3 regions of the Pseudomonas sp. p1(2021b) genome follow, and region 2 is predicted to be linked to each of the others. Evidence: predicted binding sites of a transcription regulator. Region 2 holds the regulator's gene; each other region holds the start of a gene.
What was found. The regulator sigma-54, encoded in region 2, starts transcription at its own class of promoters, with help from an activator protein. The targets are predictions, from matches to a motif close to ANTGGCATNNANNTTGCTNT.
Positions count from the first base shown of each region.

Region 1: the regulator sigma-54 is predicted to act here: its motif matches at 1,242-1,261, upstream of nirB (nitrite reductase large subunit NirB).
Region 3: the regulator sigma-54 is predicted to act here: its motif matches at 2,361-2,380, upstream of flgB (flagellar basal body rod protein FlgB).

Region 1 covers NZ_CP083746.1:1,223,566-1,231,463, reverse strand. The annotation lists gene nirB (nitrite reductase large subunit NirB) at 1-1,121, opposite strand, end outside; gene K8374_RS05750 (bifunctional nitrate reductase/sulfite reductase flavoprotein subunit alpha) at 1,452-5,201, opposite strand; tRNA gene K8374_RS05745 (tRNA-Asp) at 5,576-5,652, opposite strand; tRNA gene K8374_RS05740 (tRNA-Val) at 5,669-5,744, opposite strand; gene rdgC (recombination-associated protein RdgC) at 5,951-6,871, shown strand; gene sugE (quaternary ammonium compound efflux SMR transporter SugE) at 7,104-7,421, shown strand; gene K8374_RS05725 (MFS transporter) at 7,440-7,898, opposite strand, start outside.
Region 2 covers NZ_CP083746.1:4,129,767-4,137,664, forward strand. The annotation lists gene lptB (LPS export ABC transporter ATP-binding protein) at 1-550, shown strand, start outside; gene K8374_RS19245 (RNA polymerase factor sigma-54) at 707-2,200, shown strand; gene hpf (ribosome hibernation-promoting factor, HPF/YfiA family) at 2,278-2,586, shown strand; gene ptsN (PTS IIA-like nitrogen regulatory protein PtsN) at 2,599-3,063, shown strand; gene rapZ (RNase adapter RapZ) at 3,066-3,920, shown strand; gene K8374_RS19265 (HPr family phosphocarrier protein) at 3,942-4,214, shown strand; gene K8374_RS19270 (ZIP family metal transporter) at 4,296-5,180, opposite strand; gene K8374_RS19275 (metallophosphoesterase) at 5,550-7,130, shown strand; gene pmbA (metalloprotease PmbA) at 7,282-7,898, opposite strand, start outside.
Region 3 covers NZ_CP083746.1:3,526,580-3,534,477, forward strand. The annotation lists gene flgE (flagellar hook protein FlgE) at 1-719, opposite strand, end outside; gene flgD (flagellar hook assembly protein FlgD) at 750-1,448, opposite strand; gene flgC (flagellar basal body rod protein FlgC) at 1,461-1,904, opposite strand; gene flgB (flagellar basal body rod protein FlgB) at 1,907-2,314, opposite strand; partial or broken gene K8374_RS16375 (DUF6861 domain-containing protein) at 2,719-3,300, shown strand; gene K8374_RS16380 (GAD-like domain-containing protein) at 3,429-4,046, shown strand; gene K8374_RS16385 (GAD-like domain-containing protein) at 4,194-4,817, shown strand; gene K8374_RS16390 (GAD-like domain-containing protein) at 4,977-5,600, shown strand; gene K8374_RS26460 (hypothetical protein) at 5,930-6,106, opposite strand; gene K8374_RS26465 (DUF6861 domain-containing protein) at 6,300-6,593, shown strand; gene K8374_RS16400 (GAD-like domain-containing protein) at 6,646-7,263, shown strand; gene cheR (protein-glutamate O-methyltransferase CheR) at 7,291-7,898, opposite strand, start outside.

The DNA.
Region 1 (7,898 bases), 2.3 Mb from region 2:
ACACGCTTGCCGCTGGCATCCACCACCAGCCGGCGATAGGCCGCGTTGGCCTCGTCGATGAAGCGATAGCTGCGCGAACCCGGCGTGGCACCGTGGGCATCGCCGATGGAGCCGACATCCACACCCAGCAGCTTGAGCTTGGTGGACATGTCGGCGCCGGTGAAGGCCTGGGCAGGCTCGCCTGCCAACAGCGTCGCCAGGTTGCGGGCCATGCCGTAGCCTGGCGCCACCAGGCCGAACACGCTGCCGTTCCACGACGCGCATTCGCCGATGGCGAAGATGCGTGGGTCGCTGCTGCGACAATCGCCGTCGATCACCACGCCGCCCCGGGCGGCGACCTCCAGGTCGCAGGCGCGGGCCAGGGCATCCTGGGGGCGGATTCCGGCGGAGAATACGATCAGGTCGGTTTCCAGGTGCTCGCCGCCGTCGAAGTTCATGCGATAGCGGTAGGCCTCGCCAGCACTGATCGACTGGGTGGCCCGGGACAGGTGCACGCCCACGCCCAGCGCCTCGATCTGCGCGCATAGGGCAGCACCACCCTCGCCATCGAGCTGCACCGGCATCAGCCGTGGCGCGAACTCCACCACATGGGCTTCCAGGCCCAGGGCCTTCAGGGCATTGGCCGCCTCCAGGCCGAGCAGGCCACCACCGACCACCACGCCACGGCGGGCGTTGCCGGCTGCCGCGCGGATGGCGTCGAGGTCGTCCAGGGTGCGATAGACCAGGCGCGCGGTGCCGCTGGAGCCTTCGATCGGCGGCACGAAGGGGTAGGAGCCAGTGGCGAGGATCAACTGGTCGTAGCCGTAGCGCCCTTCGGCCGTGAGCACCTCGCAGCGTTCACGGTCTATGGCCAGCACGGCCTCGCCCAGGTGCAAGTGCACGCCGTGGCGGTCGTAGAAGTCCCGTTCGCACAGCGCCAGAGCCTCGGCATCGCTACCACCGAAATAGTCGGAGAGGTGCACGCGGTCGTAGGCGCGCTGGCGTTCCTCGCCGAACACGCGCAGCTCGAAACGCGCCAGGGCGCCGCGTTCGATCAGTTGTTCGACGCAGTGGTGGCCGACCATGCCATTGCCGACGATGACCAGTCGCTCTCGTTGCCCGCTGTTCGCTGTTGCCTTCATAGCCGATCCTCGCGAAAAAAAGGCGCCTGGAGCCGAAGCTCCAGGCGCCTTTGCCTGTTCTCATCAGTAGTGGGCCCGGGCTGGTCGCCGTTGATCAGCAGGGCATGTTGTAAGGGTTCAGAAGCAGGGAGTGTGCCAACTCACCATTAGGCGTTGCCCCCTTTCTGTAGGAGCGGGCTTGTCCCGCGATCAAGGGCGAAGCCCTCGCCAGACGACGGTGATATCGGGGCCAGCCTAATCGCGGGACAAGCCCGCTCCTACAAGGATCACGCCAGTTCTCAGGGGTACGCAAAGCTCCAATCCAGTGCACGCCTGCTCATCCTGGGGCACTCAGTACACATCGCGCCGGTAGCGGCCGGCTTTGTTCAAGGCGTCCATGTAGGCCTGGGCGGCCTCGCTATCGAGGCCGCCATGCTCGGCGATGACCTGGTGCAAGGCCGCGTCGACATCCTTGGCCATGCGCAGGGCGTCGCCGCACACGTAGAAGTAGGCGCCCTCCTCCAGCCAGCGCCACAACTGCGCCCCCTGCTCCAGCATGCGCTGCTGGACATAGACCTTGCTCGCCTGGTCGCGGGAGAACGCCGTGCTCAGCTGCAGGTGGCCGCTGGCCTGCCAGGCCAGCAACTGGTCGCGGTAGTAGAAATCGCAGGCTTGGTGCTGTTCGCCGAAGAACAGCCAGTTGCCCCCACTCGCCCCGCGCGCCTGGCGCTCTTCGAGGAACGCCCGGAACGGCGCGATACCCGTGCCAGGGCCGACCATGATCACCGGCGTGCGGTCGTCCTCGGGCAGGCGGAAGTGCTTCGCCACTTGGGGGAAGATCGCCACCTCTAGCCCTTCGGCGCGGTCGGCGAGGAAGGTCGAGCACACGCCCTTGCGCGTGCCGTAGCGCACCGTGGAGACGGTCAGGTGAACCTGGCCGGGGTGCGCGGCTGGGCTCGAGCTGATCGAGTACAACCGAGGCTGCAAGGGCCTGAGCAGGTCCAGCCACTGCGCCAGTGACAACGCCTGCGGGAACTCGCGCAACACATCGGCCAGTTGCCGCCCCCACAGCCAGCTTCTCAGATCGGCCTTGCGTTCGGGCAGCAGCATGCCCCGCAGGTCGCCGCTCGCTCGGCTGAACACCTCCAGTTGCCGAGGGCTGACCCGGGCGATGTCCAGGTGCCGTTCCATCGCCGTGGCCAATGGCATGGGGGCGTGACCCTTGAGCTCGACCGTAAGCCGGCCGTCCAGCTGCATCAGGGCCAGCATTTCCCCGACCAGCGCCGGGCAGTTGCGAGGCCAAACGCCCAGGGCATCACCGGCCTGGTAGGTGAAACCACTGTCGCCCAGGTCGAACACCAATTGGCGCGTCTCCTTGCTGGCGCCCGGGCCATTGAGCAGGCGGTTTTCCACCAGCCTGGCCGGCAGGGGGCGCTGCTTGTCGAAGGCGACGCTGGAAACGCGCCCAGGCGAGGTCTTCACCGGTGCCTTGCCCAACTCAGGCAGCAGTGCGTCGAGCCAGGCGGCGAAGGCATCATCGAAATCCGGTTCGCAATCGACCCGGGCCAACAGTCGGCGGGCGCCGAGCTCGGTCAGCCGCGAATCGAGCTTGCGGCCAAAGCCGCAGAACTGGTCGTAGCTGGAGTCCCCCAAGGCCAGCACCGCATAGGGCAGCTCGGCGCAGTGGCTGCCTTGCTCGCCCTGCAGCGCCTGCCAGAAGGCGGCGCCACTGGCAGGGGCTTCGCCGTCGCCGAAGGTGCTGGCGATCAGTACCACACTGGCGGCACCCTGCAACTGGCGCGGGCTGACGGCTTCCATACAGCTGACCTCCACGGCCAACCCTGCCTCGCGCAGGCATTGGCCGCAGCGCTCGGCCAGTGTCTCGCCATTGCCGGTCTGCGAGGCCCAGAGCACGTGGTGGCGAGGCCCATCGGACAGTGCCTCGGTAGCGGGGCTCAGTTCGAGCACCTCGATACGCGCCCCGGCGACCCGCTCAATGGCCACGGCGCAATGCTTGTAGGCCGGTTGCAGCGAGGTTGGGTCGACTGCATCGCAGGTCACCGCGTTGATGGCCAGTCGTTCGCCGAACACGTCGTTCCAATGGAAAGGCGCGAAGCAGTTGCCCACCTGCACCCGGTCGCTGACCCGCGCGGGCAGCACGGCCTGGCCGCGACGGGAGCGGATCGCCACCTGGTCGTGCTCGGCGATCCCCAGGCGGGCGGCATCTTCGGGGTTCAGTTCGACGAAGGGGCCCGGGTCGAGTTTGTTCAGCCGGGCGACCTTGCCGGTCTTGGTCAGGGTGTGCCATTGGTGCTGCACGCGCCCGGTGTTGAGCACCAGCGGGAAGTGCGCGTCAGGCCGTTCGGCCGCTGGCAGCCAGGGGCGTGCGAGGAAGCGTGCCTTGCCGCTGGGCGTGGGGAAGACCAATGCTCGGTGGGCACCGTCATGGAGGTAGCGCAACGGGCTGCGGTCATTGTCGCGCCCTGGGGGGCAGGGCCATTGGCGGGGTTTCTCGCGCAGCTCGGCATAGCCGATGCCGCGCAGGTCGTAGCCGGTCGTGGGGTTCCAGAAGCGGCGCAGCTCGTCGAACACCGCCTCGGCATCGGGGTAGTCGAACCCATCCGCATAACCCATGGCACAGGCGATGCGCGCGATGATCTGCCAGTCAGGCAGGCTCTGGCCGGGCGGCTCGACCGCCTTGGGCATCAGGGTCAGGTTGCGCTCGCTGTTGACCATCACCCCTTCGCCTTCGGCCCAAAGGGCAGCGGGCAACAGGATATCGGCGTAGCGGTTGGTCTCGGTGTCGAGGAACGCATCCTGGACGATCACCAGCTCTGCCTGGCCCAGGCCGTCGATGACCTGCTGGCGATTGGCGACACTGGCCACCGGATTGCTGCAGATGATCCAACAAGCCTTCACCTCCCCCGCCTTCATCTGTTCGAACAGCGCCACGGTGCCCTCGCCGCCTTCGCTGCGCAGGCTGCCCGGGGCAAGCCCCCACTGCTGTTCGACGAACGCCCGGTCGGCGGCGTCCTGCGCCGAACGCTGGCCCGGCAACCCGGGGCCCATGTAGCCCATTTCGCGCCCGCCCATGGCATTGGGTTGGCCGGTCAACGAGAACGGGCCGCTGCCCAGGCGGCAAATGGCGCCGGTGGCCAGGTGCAGGTTGCACAGGGCATTGCTGTGCCAAGTGCCGTGGATGCTCTGGTTCAGGCCCATGGTCCAGCAGCTCATCCAGTTGCCGGCTCGGCCGATCCAGTCAGCGGCCTGGTGAATGTCGGCCTCGGCGAGGCCGGTAATGGCAGCGACCCGCTGCGGGGTGTAAGCCTCGAGGAAAGCGGGCATCGCCTCCCAGCCTTCGGTGTGACGAGCGATGAAGTCGGCGTCAGTATGGCCATTGCGGTGCAACAGGTGCAGCAGGCCGTTGAGCAGGGCCAGGTCGGTACCCGGGCGCACCTGCAGGAACAGGTCGGCCTTGTCGGCGGTGGCGCTGCGCCGGGGGTCGACGACGATCAGCCTGGCGCCGGCCTTGAGCCGGTCGAGCAGGCGCAGGAAGAGGATCGGGTGGCAATCGGCCATGTTCGCACCGATCACCAGGAACACCTCGGCGTGCTCGAAATCCTGGTAGCTGCCCGGTGGCCCGTCGGCGCCCAGGGACTGCTTGTAGCCGCTGCTGGCGCTGGCCATGCACAGGCGCGAATTGGACTCGATGTGCCGCGTGCCGATGAAACCCTTGGCCAACTTGTTGGCCAGGTACTGCGCCTCCAGCGACATCTGCCCGGACACATAGAGCGCCACTGCATCCGGGCCGTGGGTGTCGATGATCTCACGCAGACGGTCGGCGGCCTGTTCGATGGCGCTGTCCAGGGTGCCCTGCACGGGCTCATGACCGCGCTGCCGGCGCATGAACGCGTGGGTCATGCGCCCGGCGGCGGTCAGCGGCAGATGAGCGGTCTGGCCCTTGGTGCAGAGGCGACCGAAGTTGCTCGGGTGGTGCTTGTCACCGCTGATCTTGGTGACCTTGCCGTCCGTCACGGTCATGACGATGCCACACCCTACCCCGCAATACGGGCACACACTGCGCACTTCGCTGCTGCTCATCGGTCGATCTCCTGGCCGCATGAACGAAAAAAGGCGCCGGCCGCCCCGCCCTGCAGAAGCAGGAGGAGCAGCACGGCGCCTTTGTCGTGGAGGCCATCGGCGTTGATGGCCTGGATGCAGGAGCATCAGCAATTACTGGGCCAAGCGCAGGTATCAGCCCACCCCACAGGGTCTTCAGTGTCTTTGAGGGAACAGAAACAGTAGGAGCGGGCTTGCCCCGCGATTCGGCCAGCACAGAAATAGCACCCAACCGTTGGGCTCGCACCAATCGGTGGCACGTGAGTGGGTTCGCCGTAGCAGAAACAAAAAAAGCGACCCTAAGGTCGCTTTCTTTGTGGCTTCCGGGTGTTCAGTGGGCCCTGGAAGCTGGAATATGGCGCAGCGGACGGGACTCGAACCCGCGACCCCCGGCGTGACAGGCCGGTATTCTAACCGACTGAACTACCGCTGCGCTAAACATCGAGAAGTGGTGGGTGATGACGGGATCGAACCGCCGACCCTCTGCTTGTAAGGCAGATGCTCTCCCGGCTGAGCTAATCACCCAACGTCTCGGTGTGGCGCGCATTCTACGGAGGACCTGCCACCCTGGCAAGCACTTTTTTAAAAAATTTTTTCAGGCCTTTCAAAGACCTAGCGCAGCAGCGCTTTTCTCCTGAATTAAGTCGCTGGTGGCGCTCTGACAGGGTTGGCCTGCGACCACCCCTCGGAGAATAATGCCCGCCTTATGCATTAAGGAGAGATTCCCCCTCATGTGGTTCAAGAACCTGCTGACCTACCGCCTGACCCAGGACGTCCCGTTCGAGCCCGAGGCACTGGAAGCCGCCCTGGCCAGCAAGCCAGCCCGCCCCTGCGCCAGCCAGGAGCTGACCACCTATGGTTTCGTCGCCCCGTTCGGCAAGGGCGAGGATGCTCCCTTGGTGCACGTCAGCGGTGACTTCCTGCTGATCGCCGCACGCAAGGAGGAACGCATCCTGCCCAGCAGCGTGGTCAACGATGCGGTCAAGGAGAAGGTCGAAGAAATCGAGACCGAGCAGATGCGCAAGGTCTATAAAAAGGAACGCGACCAGATCAAGGACGAGATCATCCAGGCGTTCCTGCCCCGCGCCTTCATCCGCCGTTCGATGATCTTCGCCGCCATCGCCCCGCGCCTGGGTCTGATCCTGGTCAACTCGGCCAGCGCCAAGCGTGCCGAGGACCTGCTGTCGACCCTGCGTGAAGTGATGGGCTCGCTGCCGGTGCGCCCGGTCACGGTCAAGACCGCCCCGAGCGCGACCATGACCGACTGGGTCAAGACCCAGGAGCCGGCCGCCGACTTCTTCGTCCTGGATGAGTGCGAGCTGCGCGACACCCATGAAGACGGCGGCATCGTGCGCTGCAAGCGCCAGGACCTGGCCAGTGAAGAGATCCAGCTACACCTGGGCACCGGCAAGGTGGTCACCCAGCTGGCCCTGGCCTGGCAGGACAAGCTGTCGTTCGTGCTCGACGACAAGACCGTGATCAAGCGCCTGAAGTTCGAGGAGCTGCTGCAGGAGCAGGCCGAACAGGACGGCGGCGAGGAAGCCCAGCAGCAGTTCGATGCCAGCTTCACCCTGATGATGATGACCTTCACCGAATTCCTGCCGGCGCTCTTCGAGGCACTGGGAGGCGAGGAGATTCCGCAGGGGGTCTGAGAGAGCGGTCGCCTCACCGGCGCAATCGCGGGACAAGCCCGCTCCCACAGGGCCTCTCCATCTCCTGTGAGAGTGGGCTTGTCCCGCGATTGCGTGGGCCCAGGTAACGACTACACGCTTGCCGACCTTCAGCAAAATGTGCAGTATAGTGCGCACTGTGAGGACGGCCTCACGACGCAGCGCGTGACCATTCCGGGGACGGCCCCATCCTTAGCAACGATGGAGACTCATCATGTCCTGGATCATCCTGTTCTTCGCCGGCCTGTTCGAAGTGGGCTGGGCCGTAGGCCTCAAGTACACCGACGGTTTCACCCGCCCCCTCCCCACTGCCTTGACCGTGGCCGCCATGGCCGTGAGCCTGGGCCTGCTGGGCCTGGCCATGAAGGAACTGCCACTGGGTACCGCCTATGCGGTCTGGACTGGCGTCGGCGCCGTGGGCACAGTGATCGCCGGGATCATCCTGTTCGGCGAATCCATGGCGTTCATGCGCCTGGCCAGCGTCGCGCTGATCGTGGCCGGCCTGGTTGGCCTGAAGGTCAGCACCAGCTGACCTTCACCCCTTCCCTTCTCAACGCACGTCGCCGCGCAGGGCACAGACCTTCTCGCGCAGCGCCTCGGGCTGCGCCGCGTCCACCGGGACGGCGGCGCCAGCCACCAGGGTCACCCTCGACCACAGACGCTTGAAGAACCCCTTGTTCGGGTCGCGACTGAAGAAACTGCCCCAAAGCCCCTGCAACGCCAGCGGAATCACCGGTACCGGGGTTTCCTGCAGGATGCGGCTCACCCCACCCTTGAACACATCGATTTCTCCATCGGCACTGAGCTTGCCTTCGGGGAAGATGCACACCAGCTCGCCACCGGCCAGGTACTGGGCGATACGGGCGAAGGCGCGTTCGTAGGTGGCTTCGTCCTCGCCACGCCCGGCGATAGGGATGGCCCCGGCAGTGCGGAAGACGAAGTTGAGCACCGGCAGGTTGTAGATCTTGTAGTACATGACGAAACGTATCGGCCGGCGAATGGCACCACC
Region 2 (7,898 bases):
CGTGCTGATCGACAACCTGGACGTCAGCCACCAGCCCATGCACGGTCGCGCCCGCGCCGGCATCGGCTACCTGCCCCAGGAAGCGTCGATCTTCCGCAAACTGTCGGTGGCCGACAACATCATGGCCATCCTCGAGACCCGCAAGGACCTCGACCGCGACGGCCGCCGCAAGGAGCTGGAAAGCCTGCTGCAGGAGTTCCACATCAGCCACATCCGTGACAACCTCGGCATGAGCCTCTCCGGTGGCGAACGCCGCCGCGTCGAGATCGCACGGGCATTGGCCACCGCGCCGAAGTTCATCCTGCTGGACGAACCCTTCGCCGGTGTCGACCCGATTTCCGTGGGCGATATCAAGCAGATCATCCATCACCTCAAGGCCAAGGGCATCGGTGTGCTGATCACCGACCACAACGTCCGCGAGACGCTCGATATCTGCGAGACCGCCTACATCGTCAACGATGGACAACTGATCGCCGAAGGCGATGCCGAGACTATCCTGGCCAATGACCTGGTCAAGGAGGTCTACCTGGGCCACGAGTTCCGACTCTGAGCCCGGAGTCTGCCCGGGGCACTGCCGCAAAGGTTGCAGTGCTCTAGGCAAACGCTACAATTTCAGGCATATAACTTGCTTAAAATTGGCGCCCCGGCGCCCTTCGTGTAGTGGATGGCGCATGCGCGCCGGCGAACAAGGTATTAAGCCCCAGCCATGAAACCATCGCTCGTCCTAAAAATGGGCCAGCAACTGACGATGACACCGCAGTTGCAACAGGCCATCCGTCTGCTCCAGCTCTCTACCCTGGACCTTCAACAGGAAATTCAGGAAGCGCTGGAATCCAACCCGATGCTCGAACGTCAGGAAGACGGCGACGACTTCGACAACAGCGACCCCATGGCCGACAACGCCGAGAGCAAGCCGGTCGCCGAAGCCCAGGACAACAGCTTCCAGGAAAGCACGGCCAGCGCCGAAACCCTGGAAGAAGGCGAATGGAACGAGCGCATCCCCAACGAACTGCCCGTCGACACGGCCTGGGAAGACATCTACCAGACCAGCGCCAGCAGCCTGCCGGCCAGCGATGACGACGAGTGGGACTTCACTACCCGTACCTCCACCGGCGAGAGCCTGCAAAGCCACCTGCTGTGGCAGTTGAACCTGGCACCGATGTCCGACACCGACCGGCTCATTGCCGTGACCCTGATCGACAGCATCAACGGCCAGGGCTACCTGGAGGACAGCCTCGAGGAAATCTGCGCAGGCTTCGACCCCGAGCTGGATATCGAGCTGGATGAAGTGGAAGCCGTACTGCACCGCATCCAGCAGTTCGAGCCTGCCGGCATCGGCGCACGCAACCTCGGCGAATGCCTGCTGCTGCAGCTGCGCCAGCTGCCGGCCGACACCCCATGGATGGCCGAAGCCCAGCGCCTGGTCAGCGACTTCATCGACCTGCTCGGCAGCCGCGACTACAGCCAGCTGATGCGGCGCATGAAGCTCAAGGAAGATGAGCTGCGCCAGGTCATCGAGCTGGTACAGAGCCTCAACCCGCGCCCGGGCTCGCAGATCGAATCCAGCGAACCGGAATACGTGGTACCCGACGTCATCGTGCGCAAGGACAACGACCGCTGGCTGGTGGAGCTCAACCAGGAAGCGATCCCGCGCCTGCGGGTCAACCCGCAATACGCAGGTTTCGTCCGCCGCGCCGACACCAGCGCCGACAACACCTTCATGCGCAACCAGTTGCAGGAGGCACGCTGGTTCATCAAGAGCCTGCAGAGCCGCAACGAGACGCTGATGAAGGTCGCCACCCAGATCGTCGAGCACCAGCGCGGCTTCCTCGACCAGGGCGACGAGGCGATGAAGCCGTTGGTGCTACACGACATCGCCGAGGCGGTCGGCATGCACGAATCGACCATTTCCCGGGTCACCACGCAGAAATACATGCATACCCCGCGTGGCATCTATGAATTGAAATACTTTTTCTCGAGCCATGTGAGCACCTCCGAAGGCGGTGAATGCTCGTCTACGGCGATCCGCGCGATCATCAAGAAACTGGTTGCGGCGGAAAATCAGAAAAAGCCATTGAGTGACAGCAAGATCGCTGGTTTACTGGAGGCACAAGGCATCCAGGTAGCCCGTCGCACCGTCGCCAAGTACCGCGAGTCCCTCGGCATCGCACCGTCGAGCGAGCGCAAGCGACTGATGTAGCCCCTGGCTGTGCCATAGCGTTTCAGTGGCAGGTGCAATACCTGCCCTTTATGCACGGGCAACAAAGGAGAAGCTGTATGCAAGTCAACATCAGTGGACAGCATGTAGAAGTCACCCAACCACTGCGTGAGTACGTACTCGAGAAGCTCGCCCGGGTGGAAGGACATTTCGACAAGATCACCAATGTCACGGTGATCATGAAAGTCGAGAAACTGCAGCAGAAGGTCGAGGCCACGCTCCAGATTCCCGGCGGAGAAGTGGTTGCCAACGCCGAACACCAAGACATGTATGCAGCGATCGATGCCCTGGCTGACAAGCTCGACCGCCAACTGAAAAAACACAAGGAAAAACAGCAAAGCCTGCTGCAAGGTGCAGCCGCCCGCTGATCCCTCTCATCCATGATCCGACTTGAAACCATCCTGACCCCCGGCCGTTCCCTCGTGAACGTGCCGGGCGGCAGTAAGAAGCGCGCCCTGGAAAAGGTCGCCAACCTGATCGCCGAGCAAATTCCCGAACTGGAGATGCAGGACGTCTTCGAAAAGTTGGTTGCCCGCGAGAAACTGGGCTCCACCGGCTTCGGCAATGGCATCGCCATCCCCCACTGCCGGCTCGAAGGCTGCACGGCGCCCGTCAGCGCCCTGCTGCACCTGGATGCTCCCATCGACTACGACGCCATCGATGGCGCGCCCGTGGACCTGCTGTTCGTCCTGCTGGTACCCGAGGCGGCCACCGATGCCCACCTTGAACTGCTGCGCCAGATCGCCAGCATGCTCGATCGCAAGGAGGTCCGCGATCGCCTGCGTGCCGCCGGCAGCAGCGAGGCCCTGTACCAGGTAGTCCTAGACGCACAGAACGAGCACTGAACATGCGCCTGATCATCGTCAGCGGCCGGTCCGGCTCCGGCAAAAGTACCGCCCTCGATGTCCTGGAAGACAACGGCTACTACTGCATCGACAACCTGCCCGCCGGGTTGTTGCCGCAACTGGCCGAAAATGCACTGATCAATACCGAGCTGTTGCAACCGAAGGTGGCCGTCTCCATCGACGCGCGCAACCTGCCCAGCCACCTGACCCGTTTTCCCGACCTGCTCGAAGAGGCCCGGAGCCGGCATATCCAGTGCGACGTGCTGTACCTGGACGCCGACGAGGAGACACTGCTCAAGCGCTTCTCCGAGACCCGCCGGCGCCACCCGCTGACCAACGCCAATCGCTCCCTGGCAGAGGCGATCCGGGTCGAAAGCGAGCTGCTCGGCCCGATCTCCGATCTGGCCGACCTGAAGATCGACACCACCAACCTGAACCTCTACCAGTTGCGCGATTCGATCAAGCTGCGCCTGCTCAACCAGCCCGAGCCCGGCACCGCGTTCCTGGTCGAGTCCTTCGGTTTCAAGCGCGGCATGCCCGTGGACGCCGACCTGGTGTTCGACGTACGCTGCCTGCCCAACCCGTACTGGAAGCCGGAGTTGCGCGAGCATTCCGGGCTGGACCAGCCGGTGATCGACTACCTGGCCGCCCAGCCGGATGTCGAGGAGATGTTCCAGGATATCTCCAGCTACCTGCTCAAATGGCTGCCCCGCTTCGCCGCCAGCAACCGTGCGTATGTCACCATCGCCATCGGCTGCACCGGCGGGCACCATCGTTCCGTGTACCTGACCGAGCGCTTGGGCCAGTTGCTGCAACAATCCCTGAAAAACGTCCAGGTTCGCCACCGCGACCTCTAGCCCAAGGATATCCGCCCCACGATGCCCGCCCGCGAAATCACCATCATCAACAAGCTTGGCCTGCATGCCCGGGCGGCGGCCAAGTTCGTCGGCGTGGCCGGCCGCTTCCCCTGCCAGGTCAGGGTCGGGCGCGCGCCGGACAAGCTGGTGGATGGCAAGAGCATCATGGCGGTGATGATGCTCGCCGCAGGCAAAGGTACCCAGGTGCACCTGATGACCGAGGGCGAGCAGGACACCGAGGCCATGGATGCCCTGGTCGAATTGATCAACAACTACTTCGACGAAGGCGAGTAGCCCTCGGGGCGCACGACGTGCGCGTCGCGTAACGTTCAACCCTATCGCCAGCAAGCCGGCGCCAGGTTGTGAACATGGCCTTCAAGACATCGTCGTATCCATCACCATCATCACGCAGAACCCAACGCAAAGCCCCAGGCTGGCCAGACGGTGATGCCCATTGCTGCGCGACTCCGGAATGACCTCCTGGGTAACGACCAACAACATCGCCCCTGCCGCACAGGCCAGCCCTAACGGCAACAGCAGCTCGGCAATGTTGACCAGCCAGGCGCAGATCACCGCTGCTAGAGGTTCGACCAAGCCAGAGGCCGCACCTATCAGGAATGCCTTGAAGCGCGACATCCCCGCCCCGGCCAACACCAACGCGATCACCAACCCCTCGGGCACATCCTGTAAAGCGATACCCAGGGCCAGGCTGTCAGCCTCGGCCATGTCACCTGCGGCCGATACGCCAATAGCCATGCCTTCTGGAATGTTGTGGGCGATGATAGCGAACACGAACAACCGGATACGCGCGGGAATTGCCAGCTGACTCCCCGCTTCAACCAAGACCTCGGGCGCCCCACCAGAGGTCTTCAGGCCCACCATGAACAGGCATAAGGCACCTAACAGCAGCCCGAAGCTGACCAGAGCACCAGCCGTCCAAGGGCCGAAACCCATAACTCGGCCCGCCTCCAGCCCGGGTACGACCAGCGAAAACGCGGTCGCCGCGAGCATCACCCCCGCGCCGAAGCCCAATAACGTATCGGTCAGTGCAGCCGGCATATTACGGATCACCAACACCGGTATCGCGCCCAGTGCCGTGCCCAGGGCAGCCCAGCCGCCGCCCACCAAGGCTTGATGCATGGAGGGCTCCAGATCGAGCCAGGCGACACCCCGCGCGACCAACAATACAGCCCCCAACACCAGCAGCAGGGTACCCAATGTCAACCGGAGAAGGCGCAGCCCTCTGCCAATTACCCACATCGTCTGTTCTCGGCACATGTCAGATGTCTACGCGTGGTGAAAAAACAGACACAGCCATCCCGCCTCGACGACGCTCGTACAGCAACGATGGCACACTCATTACGTCTCGCATATGTAGTCCTTTATGGATTCACGACCGTCAGATAATCAAACCGCCACGGCCTGTGCACAACTATGAGAGGTACTAGCCAACAACCGGGCATTGGCGATCAACTTGAGTTTTTTATCTGAGGCTTTCTGCACCAGGGTAGAGTTACACAGCAGTTCAACACCCCATGAGAAGACCGAGTTACAAACACTTCCCCACGCGATGAATACTCCGATCACCGCCAACGCACAGCCACGTGGCGGTTTACCGATAGGATATTTATGAACACCTTAGCGCATCACCTGAATACCACGACCTCATCCGAACTCCATGCGGCTTCGCCTTTGTGCTGGGTAATCACATCCGACCCACAATACCCTCGCACCCTTGAGTACGGGTACGACGAAAGCAAAGAAGGAAAGCAACTGTCGTCCGCTCAGATTTCCGAGCAATATCGTAAAATCAATACATTCAGACAACACCATCCTCTGGGCTTCGATAACGTACCGGTATTCATCAATGGCGATATCACCGAGTACTATAGAGGCTATCAGGTTTCCGAGATGAACAGGCAGATAGACACGCTTGGCAGCGCAGTCTATGTAGGGCTCGGCAATCATGATTACGACAACAACGTGAACGATTGTTATAGGAACGGCTGTGCACGGGATGCCGTCACGGACATGGTCGAGCGCGCCGGGAATCTAGCGCCAGACGCCTTTGACTTCAAGAATGAAATCTGGGACAGCTACACGGGCTACAAGCTCTTCAGAGGCAGCCTGGCCTACTCGAAGACCCTAGGCGACTTCACGTTCATCCAGCTTCAGAACCACCCTGCGTATGCGGTCAGATTCGAGACAACCGAAGACCCCAAGTGGACAGTGGTGTACGACATCACAAAATCCTTGGACTGGCTGCAACAGCAATTAGTCGCTGCCCAACTCAAGCGCAAACACATCATCATCAATGTCCATCGCCCTCCTACAGACAGCAATTATTCTGCTGAGGATATAGAGCGCTTCCGACGCCTGGTCGATTTTTATAAAGTAAAAGCCATTTTCCATGGCCACACGCATGTCGCCCAAAAGGAAAGCAATTTTGGCACGGTCCCGGTCTTCAACAGCGGCGCTGCATTCATCAAAACATTCTTGGTGGCCGAAACCAATACGCGTCATGCCGAGGTATACGTCACGCGCGCCACAGATAATAAGCTCGAAAGCAAGCCTCTCGGTTCTTTCCGCATCGGCACCCCCGTCACCGCTCAACGGGTACATGCGACGTATCGGATTGCTGCCAACGAAGTGTATGTCACCCTGCACCAGACCCCGCCCCATCAGTTGGCCTGGGTACGGGCCGAATATACGTTTAATGGAAAGACACAGACCGTAAACTTCTCAACAGACCAAAACCCCGACGAAGAAATCTACCTGAACTTCGACGGGCTCAGCCATAGCACCACCTACCCCATCAAAGTAACCGGTTATACCGACAAAGGAACATCCGCCACCTATGAAGGCACGGTCACCACACCCGGTACATTCAAGCAACCTATAGATCTTTGTGCCCGTCGCTACCCCGACTGGCAAAAGGACGGGTTCAACGTACTGTGGAAGCGCCCCCCCAACGACAATTGGCAAGGCAAGGCCATGTTCGAAGTCGGGATCTTCAATGAAGACAACCTCTTGGTCGAAACCATTACTACAACGCCCGACTATAACTGCCAAGTCCCTATCAGCTTCTATAATGGCTATGACAAGAAGAAGTACTATTTGGGCGTTCGCGCATTCAACATGACCTCGCCAGGCGACAAGAGCCTGCCCACGAAAAGCCAGCTGTACTTCCTGCCCCACATGAATTGCTAAATGCCCGCCAGGGCATCTTCCGCTAGCCTGAGTGAGCTTCGGCAGGGTCGCCACCGCCCACTCGGGCTTCTTGCAGGTTTATCCGAACCGCAAACAAGCGCCAAGAGCAGAGGTATAGCTGCCCCAGGCCCTGTCACTGCTGGCAGGAGCATCAGCTCCCTGCCACGGTCATCCGCTCGATCAGCACCGAGCCACTGTGGATGTTGCTGCGGGTTTCGATATCGCTGCCGATGGCCACGATCTGCTGGAACATGTCCTTCATGTTGCCAGCGATGGTCACTTCCTGGACCGGGAACTGGATCTCGCCGTTCTCTACCCAAAAGCCCGCCGCACCGCGGGAATAGTCGCCGGTCACCATGTTCAGGCCATGGCCCATCAGTTCGGTTACCAACAAACCGCGCCCCATGCGACGGATCAAGGCTGCCTGGTCTTCCACCCCGTGGGTGACGAAGAGGTTATGCACACCGCCGGCGTTGGCGGTACTCGGCAGGCCCAGCTTGCGCCCCGAATAGGTCCCCAGCAGATAGGAAACCAGCTCGCCCTTGTCGACGAACGGCTTGGCATAGGTGGCCAGGCCATCGCCATCGAAGGCGGCACTGCCCAAGGCGCGCGGCAGGTGTGGGCGCTCGTCGAGGGTCAGCCAGGTGGGGAACAGACGCTGGCCGATGGCACCATCGAGGAACGATGACTTGCGGTACAGGTTGCCGCCGGAGATCGCCGACAGGAAGCTGCCGAACAGGCCACCGGCCAGTTCGGCAGAGAACAGCA
Region 3 (7,898 bases), 600 kb from region 2:
GGCAGCTTGTTGACCAGCGGCGTATCGAGAGTGGGGTCACTCGGATTGCGGCCGTCAATGGTGGTGTACATGGTCCACGAGTTGGTGCCCACATCCTTGATGAAATACTGGTTCAACTGGTGCGCATTACCCTGACTGTCATACACGTCGGTGTTGAAGGTGTAGTTGTAGCTGTTGACATTGGTCGGGTCGAATGGCGTCACGCTCGGCGTCGAGGCGCTGGAGTTGAGGTTGACGGTTTCGGAAATCCGGCCGGTCGGGTTCGGCGAGAGGTTCGAGGTATCGATCTGCAGGTTAGTCAGGATACCCTGAACGATCTTGCCGTCGGCATCGACCGCATAGCCCTGCAGGTTGGCGCCCGAGGCATTGACGATGTAGCCGTCCTTGTCGCTGTAGAACGCACCGGCGCGGGTGTAGATCTTCGAGCCATTGTCGCTCAGGGCGAAGAAGCCGTTGCCGTCGATGGCAAGGTCCAGGGCCTGGCCGGTGCCGTTGATATTGCCCGGGGTGAACATCTGCGATACCGCGGCGGTCTTCACACCGCTACCGACGGTGGTCTTGCCGGCGCTGGTGCCGCGAATGGACGCCGAGTACTGGTCGGCGAATTCGGCACGGGAGGACTTGAAGCCTGTGGTGGCCACGTTGGCGATGTTGTTGCCGGTAACGTTCAGCGCCTTGTTCGCCGCGTAGAGCCCGCTCAGGCCAATATTGAAAGACATTTACTTGCTCCTTCTGCCGATTGCGCGGCGTTAGATTCCGATGGTAGTGACTTTGGAGATGCCGATCTTGCCGATGCCGGCAAGGTTGAGCATCATCTCGCCGCCGTTCTGGAAGCTGACACTGTTCACCGTTGCCGGCAGCAGCGTGGCGAGCGTCACGCTCTTGCCATCGACCGTGGTGCTGGCGGCGAAGGTGTAGTTGCCGGGGTCGACTTTCTCGCCCTTGTCGTTGGTGCCATCCCAGATGAAGTCGGCGGTACCGGCCTTCTGCGCACCCAGCTCGATGGTCTTGACCACGTTGCCGTCCTTGTCCTTGATGGTGACCTTGCCTTCGGTGATGTTCTGCGGCAGTACCACCTGGCCGGTGAAGCTCTTGGTGGTGTCGACCACGGCCTTGTCGTTCTGCACGATCACCGAACGGCCGACCAGGGACGAGGCCTGCAGCGCCTGGGAAGAGCCCATGCCGCTGAGGATGCCGTTGACCGACTGGTTCAGCGCCTGGATACCTTCAAGGCTGCTGAACTGCGCCAGCTGGGCGACGAATTCGCCGTTCTCCTGAGGGTCCAGTGGGTTCTGGTTCTTCATTTGAGTGACCAGCAGCTGCAAGAACGCATCCTTGCCCAGCGCACTGCCGGCGGTACCGGTGCTGCTGTCGGTCTTGGGGTTCTGCTTTTGCAGCGACGTCAGGTAGGCACTGCCGACTTCGCTGGTGGAATTAGTCGTGGTCATGTCGATGTCCTATCACTGACCCAGGGTCAGGACCTTCTGCATCATGGTCTTGGCGGTGTTCATCAGTTCGGCGTTGGTCTGGAACGCACGGCTGGCGGAGATCATGTCGGCCATCTCCTCCACCACATTGACGTTCGGGTAGTAGACGTAGCCGTCTTTGTTCGCTGCCGGGTGGTTGGGCTCGTAGCGCGCCTCGAGGTTGCTCTGGTCTTCGACGATGCCCATCACCTGCACGCCCTGCCCCGCCTCGCCCTGGTCCTGGAACAGCGACTGGCCGGCGCCGTCCTGGGCCTGCTGGAAGGTGGTGGCGAACACCGGGTGGCGTGCGCGGTAGGTCTGGTCGATGCTCGAGGACACGGTCTCGGCGTTGGCGATGTTCGAAGCGACGGTATTGAGGCGGGTGTTCTGCGCACTCATGCCGCTACCGGCAATGTTGAAGACACTGGCAAGGGACATGGTCACTCTCCGCGCAGGGCCGAAATCAGCCCTTTGAATTTACTGTTGAGCAGGGTGAAGCTGGCCTGGAAGCCAATGGCGTTCTCTGCGTAGTTCGACTGCTCGATCTGCGCATCGACGGTGTTCTGGTCGATCGAAGGCTGCATCGGCGTACGGTACTTGAGGGTGTCGTCGCCCATGGCCAGGCCCTGGGCCTCGATGTGCCGAGTGTTGGTACGGTCCAGGGCGATGCGGCCGCTCTGCTGTTTGGCCGCCTCGGCGGCGAGCACCGCCGAGAAGTCCATGTCGCGTGCCTTGTAGTTGGGCGTGTCGGCGTTGGCGATGTTGTTGGCCAGGACCTCGGCGCGCTGGGCGCGGAAGCTCAATGCCTGCTCATGGATGCCGAGCGCCTTGTCGAAGCTGATGCTCATGTCTGGGAAACCTTCGAAGGTTGACCGGAAGAATCTTGAGCAGGCTAGAGCAAGGTTTGTGCCAAGCGGCAGAGACCCAGTAAAACCGGAGGTTTGGGGCGCGGGTGGCAAAGCAGGATGCCAGAAAAGCGGCAAAGTGCTTCCGCCTGGTGAAGGGAAAGCGGCAATCGCGTGGTGGCAAAAGCGGCAAAACAAAAAATTGACACCCATTGAGGCCATGGTCGAACCACGCACAGCTTGAGGCTCAGGGTCCGGGCGAACCAGATCCCTCTCGAGCTGTATCATCGACGATTTTGTCGGCTACTTCAGTGGAATTTGCGATTTTTCCCACAAGCCACACGGAAATGATCACCATTTTTTCGTGATGTGATTTCCCCCTGCACACGCTGTCAGGGAGACACCACATGTTTCTAGGCCACTACATACCTTCGTGGCAGGAAGTCGAGTCACGCATTATCAATGAAATGGGCTATCAGGGAGGTGCCCATTTCCGCACGCACCTCAACGAACAGGTCGCCTCGCTGGCGCTCAACCTACGCCGGGTCAGAGCCGTTCAATCGGCCTTCGACCAGGCTGAATGGCAAGCTGCACGTATGCTGCGCCAACGCTTCGCCGACCTCGAAATCGCCAGCATCGTCGACGAACTGCTCATCGTCGTGAGGCAGATGGCGATGATCGTCGCCAGCAGCGTCATCACCGGCGGCGCCATTGGTGCAGGAATAGGCGTATTGGGTGCAGGAGCGGGGGCCATTCCCTTTGCCGGCGCGGGCGCGGCGATGGGTCTTAAGATCAGCGGCTGGATCCTCGGCGTACTGGGGCTGGCGTCCATCGCCGAGTTTTTCATCGACGGCCTGCCACGCATCGGCGAGTACTACCTCGATGGCATCTGCATAGCCTGGAAAGGTACGCGTGGCGACGAAGGTCTGAGCCCATTCAGCAAGGACGACCCGAATGCGGTCTCCCGAGCCGCCCATCATATTGCTCAACTCAAGTATCGGACCACAATGGAAGACCAAGGTCGAGAACCTAAGAAATGCCGCAGCGGCAGTACCAGAATCCTCTCGTGGCAAAACGTTGATAAATGTAAATCTTCACAAATGCTAGGAGACAATACATGGATGAAGCTTTTTCTGTTTTTCTAGAAGAGTTTGGAAATACCATCGAGCGCCGAGAAGTCCCAGTATCGAGCATTCAGCACTATCGCGGGACACTGCCTGATCAGCTACTGGAGTATTGGAGCGAGCATGGATGGTGCGGTTATGGCGATGGGATTTTCTGGATGGTCAACCCACAAGAGTATAATGGCGTTGTAGCATCCTGGCTTGAAGGCACCGCGCTCGAAACCATCGACAACTATCATGTGATTGCCAGAAGCGCCTTTGGAGACTTGTATCTCTGGGGAGAGAAGACAGGCGCATCACTCAAAATCACAAGCGTGCTTTCGCGCTACAGAGTTCACGACTCCATTTACGTTGGAAACAAAATGAACAAAGGGGTGAAGGCCTTCATGGTATCCAAGCGGGTAGATACCAACGACTACGGTGGCCTATTCAAGCCGGCTCGACAAAAACTTGGCCAGCTAGGCCCTGACGAGATGTATGGTTTCATCCCCGCTATCATGCTTGGCGGCCCTGATAATCTTGAACACTTGGCGAAAGTAAAAATTGTGGAGCACTTGATGCTTCTATCGCAAATATCCGAACTCAAGCCATTCGCCCTTCCCGACTTTTAGGCAATTTATCTTCAAGCACAGCCTTCCCGTATCGACCAACAATGGACCAAGCGCCATCAGGCGCTTGGCACCTATACATGACGGGATTCCCCCCTGCACATGCTGCCAGGGAGGCACCTCATGTACCGCTAACGCGAGGCAACCAAAATAGATAGAATATTTGCCAAATTCATTAAAAACTTCGGCCTACCGATTGACCGCCGGGAAGTACCTACCTCCACAATCGAAAGATACAGAGACAAGCTTCCTCCCAAGCTTCTGGAGTACTGGTCCGAACATGGATGGTCGGGCTATGGCGAAGGTATATTCTGGCTGGTCAATCCACAAGAATATGACGCCGTGGTCTCCTACTGGATCGCAGGCACGACACTTGACTCGTACGACAACTACCACTTGATTGCACGGAGCGCGTTCGGCGACCTGTATCTATGGGGCGAAAAGTCTGGCTTTTCATTAAAAATCACGAGCATTAGCTCTCGATACGTTTTTCATAAGACCGACTTTACAAAAGAACAGCTCAACACTGAACTTCAAGGCTTTATCCTATCAAGAAAGGTCGACTCAAATGATTTCAACGACCTTTTCAAACCCGCCAAAAAGAAGCTTGGCAGACTTAGACATGACGAAATGTACGGCTTTTTCCCCGCGCTCACGCTGGGTGGCTCCGACTCCCTGCAGCACCTTCAAAAGGTCAGTGCTGTTGAGCACTTGGTCTTTCTCGCCCAGCTGACAGATCTGCAACCTTACTCCTTCTCCAAGCAACCAGATTGATGCTGCAGCCATTCACTTATCCTTTCTCAACGAACAATGAAGTAGCACCATCACGGACCAAGCGCCGCCAGGCGCTTGGGACCTATGCATGATGGGATCCCCCCCCTGCACACGCTACCAGGGAGGCACCTCATGTACCGCTAACGCGAGGCAACCAAAATAGATAGAATATTTGCCAAATTCATTAAAAACTTCGGCCTACCGATTGACCGCCGGGAAGTACCTACCTCCACAATCGAAAGATACAGAGACAAGCTTCCTTCCAAGCTCTTGGAATATTGGTCCGAACATGGATGGGGAGGCTATGGAGAGGGCATATTCTGGCTGGTCAACCCACAAGAGTATGACGCCGTAGTTTCCTGCTGGATTGCAGGCACCGCATTTGACTCACATGACAACTATCACTTGATTGCAAGAAGCGCTTTTGGAGACTTATATCTATGGGGCGAAAAAACCGGATTTTCACTGGAAATAGCAAGCTTTAGCTCTCAGTACGTCTTCTATAAAACTGATTTTACAAAAGAACAGCTCAACTCCGAACTTCAAGGTTTTATCCTGTCAAGAAATATCGACTCAAATGATTTCAATGACCTTTTCAATCCCGCCAGAGAAAAGCTTGGCAGACTTAAACATGATGAGATGTACGGCTTTTTCCCCGCACTCATGCTGGGTGGCTCCGACTCCCTGCAGCACCTTCAAAAAGTCAGCGCCATTGAGCACTTGGTCTTTCTTGCACAACTAGCAGACCTGCAACCTTATCCCTTCTCCGAGCAACCCGATTGATGCTGCAGCCATTCACTTATCTTTTCTCAATGAACAATGAAGTAGCACTATCACGGACCAAGCGCCGTCAGGCGCTTGGTACCTGCGAGCATCGAGGAGAATCATGTCGCGACTATTCAATCATTACCCTCCATTGACGCCGCCCCACTTATTCGCCGCCATGCTCACATGAACTTCGCCGAACATGCCGGAAACAAAGTCGCTTTTTCCTACGGCTGACTCAGAAACCTCCGATCCGGATCCATGATGGGATTTCCCCCTGAAGCACGCTGTCAGGGAGACACCTCATGTACCTGGATTACCTCGTGCCCTCCTGGCACGAGATCGAGTCACGTGTCATCGCCATGATGGGCTACCAAAGCGGTGACCAGTTCCGCACCAACCTCAATGAAGAAGTCGCCTCGCGGGGCCTCAACCTGCGCCGGATCGAAGCCGTCCGTACCGCCTTTTACCACGCCGAATGGCAGGCCGCGCACGTGCTGCGCCAGCGCTTCGCTACCCTCCATCGCCGAGTTTCTTCATCGGGGGCTTGCCGCGTATCGGCGAGTACTACGTCGACGGCATTCGCTTCGCCTGGGAAGGCACCTGCGGCAATGAAGGCACAGGCCCGTTCTGCCGGGACGCCCCCCTATGCGATAGGCCACGCATCAGATTGCCCAAGGCCACGTGGAAGTCGTGCTGCTGTTGTTGGGGGCAATCGTGTCGTACCTCACCCGCGGCCGTGGCGACGCCCGAGTGCTGGCGCAGGAGATGGCGGCGAGCAGCAAGGGGGCGAGACTGGGGCAATGGATGCTCAAGCATGAGGAGGGATTGAAGCTGCGGCCGGATCTACACGCTCCAGAACGACGCAAAGGAGCATCGATCGCTCAAGAGCCGGGGCAACCCAATCTCCCCCCCCGAAAGACAAGGAGCCTTCCTCGCGCAAGCCCGATGGAAAAGCAAAACAGGAAACCTCACTCGCGCAGCAGAGTCCGTACCCAAAGCTATGCGTGACACTACTTTTATCAACGTAAAGCTCCACAAATGCTAGGTGATGGAAAACACGATGGACAAGATCTTTGCAAGATTCATAGAGAAAGTTGGACCACCCCATGACCGCCAAGAGGTTCCCTTCTCTAGCATTGAGCGCTACACAGGAAGGCTACCCCGCTTACTTCTCGAATACTGGAAAGAGCACGGCTGGTGCGGTTATGGCGATGGTATTTTTTGGATGGTCAACCCCCAGGAGTTCGAACCGGTCATATCATCTTGGTTGGAGAACACGAAATATTCGAACATTGACACCTACCACTTGATTGGTCGGAGCGCATTTGGCGACCTGTACCTGTGGGGAGAAAGAACAGGGGCCTCCCTAGAGATCTGCAGCATTCTATCTAGAAGCGTAACCCGCACATCGATATTCACAGGAGATCAGCTGGAAAAAGGCTTCCCAACCTTCCTTCTCTCCATCGACTATGACACCAATGACTATGGCGAGCTCTTCAAACCGGCCAAGAAAAAACTTGGCACTCTCCGTCATGATGAAATGTATGGATTCGTGCCCGCCCTAATGCTGGGCGGGCCTAGCCAAGTGGAGCATCTCGAAAAGGTCAAGGCCGTAGAGCACCTACTTTTCCTTTCACAACTCACTGAACTCGAGCCTTACAGCTTCTCTGACTTCTGAAGCTGAACCTCACAGCCTCCACCTACCTCACTTGGCCTGGTAGATGATCCCCGGGCTGCACTGGACCATCTGGTAGTGGTCCGGCAAGCCGTTGAGCGCCTCGGATGCGCCGAGGAACAGGTAGCCACCGGGCTTGAGGGTGCTGTGGATGCGCAGCAGGATGTCCTTCTTGACCTGGGCCGAGAAGTAGATCAGCACGTTGCGGCAGAACACGATGTCGAACTTGCCCAACGCCGCGTAGCTGTCGAGCAGGTTGAAGGAGCGGAACTCCACCCGACTGCGGATCGGCGCCTTGACCGCCCAGCGCCCCGGGCCCTTGGTGTCGAAGTAGCGCTGCAGGCGCTCCTGGGACAGGCCACGGCCGATGGCCAGGCTGTCGTATTCGCCGGTCTTGCAGTTGGTCAGCATCGACCCGGACAGGTCGGTGGCGACAATCTGCGCGCCCATCTTCAACTGGCCCAGGTTGCTGCGCTCGAACTCATCGATGGCCATGGAGATCGAGTACGGCTCCTGCCCTGAGGAGCAGGCCGCCGACCAGATGCGCAGGCGCTGGCCGGGGTTGTTCTTGATGAACTCCGGAATGACCTTGTTCTTGAGCACCTCGAAGGGGTAAGTGTCGCGGAACCACAGGGTTT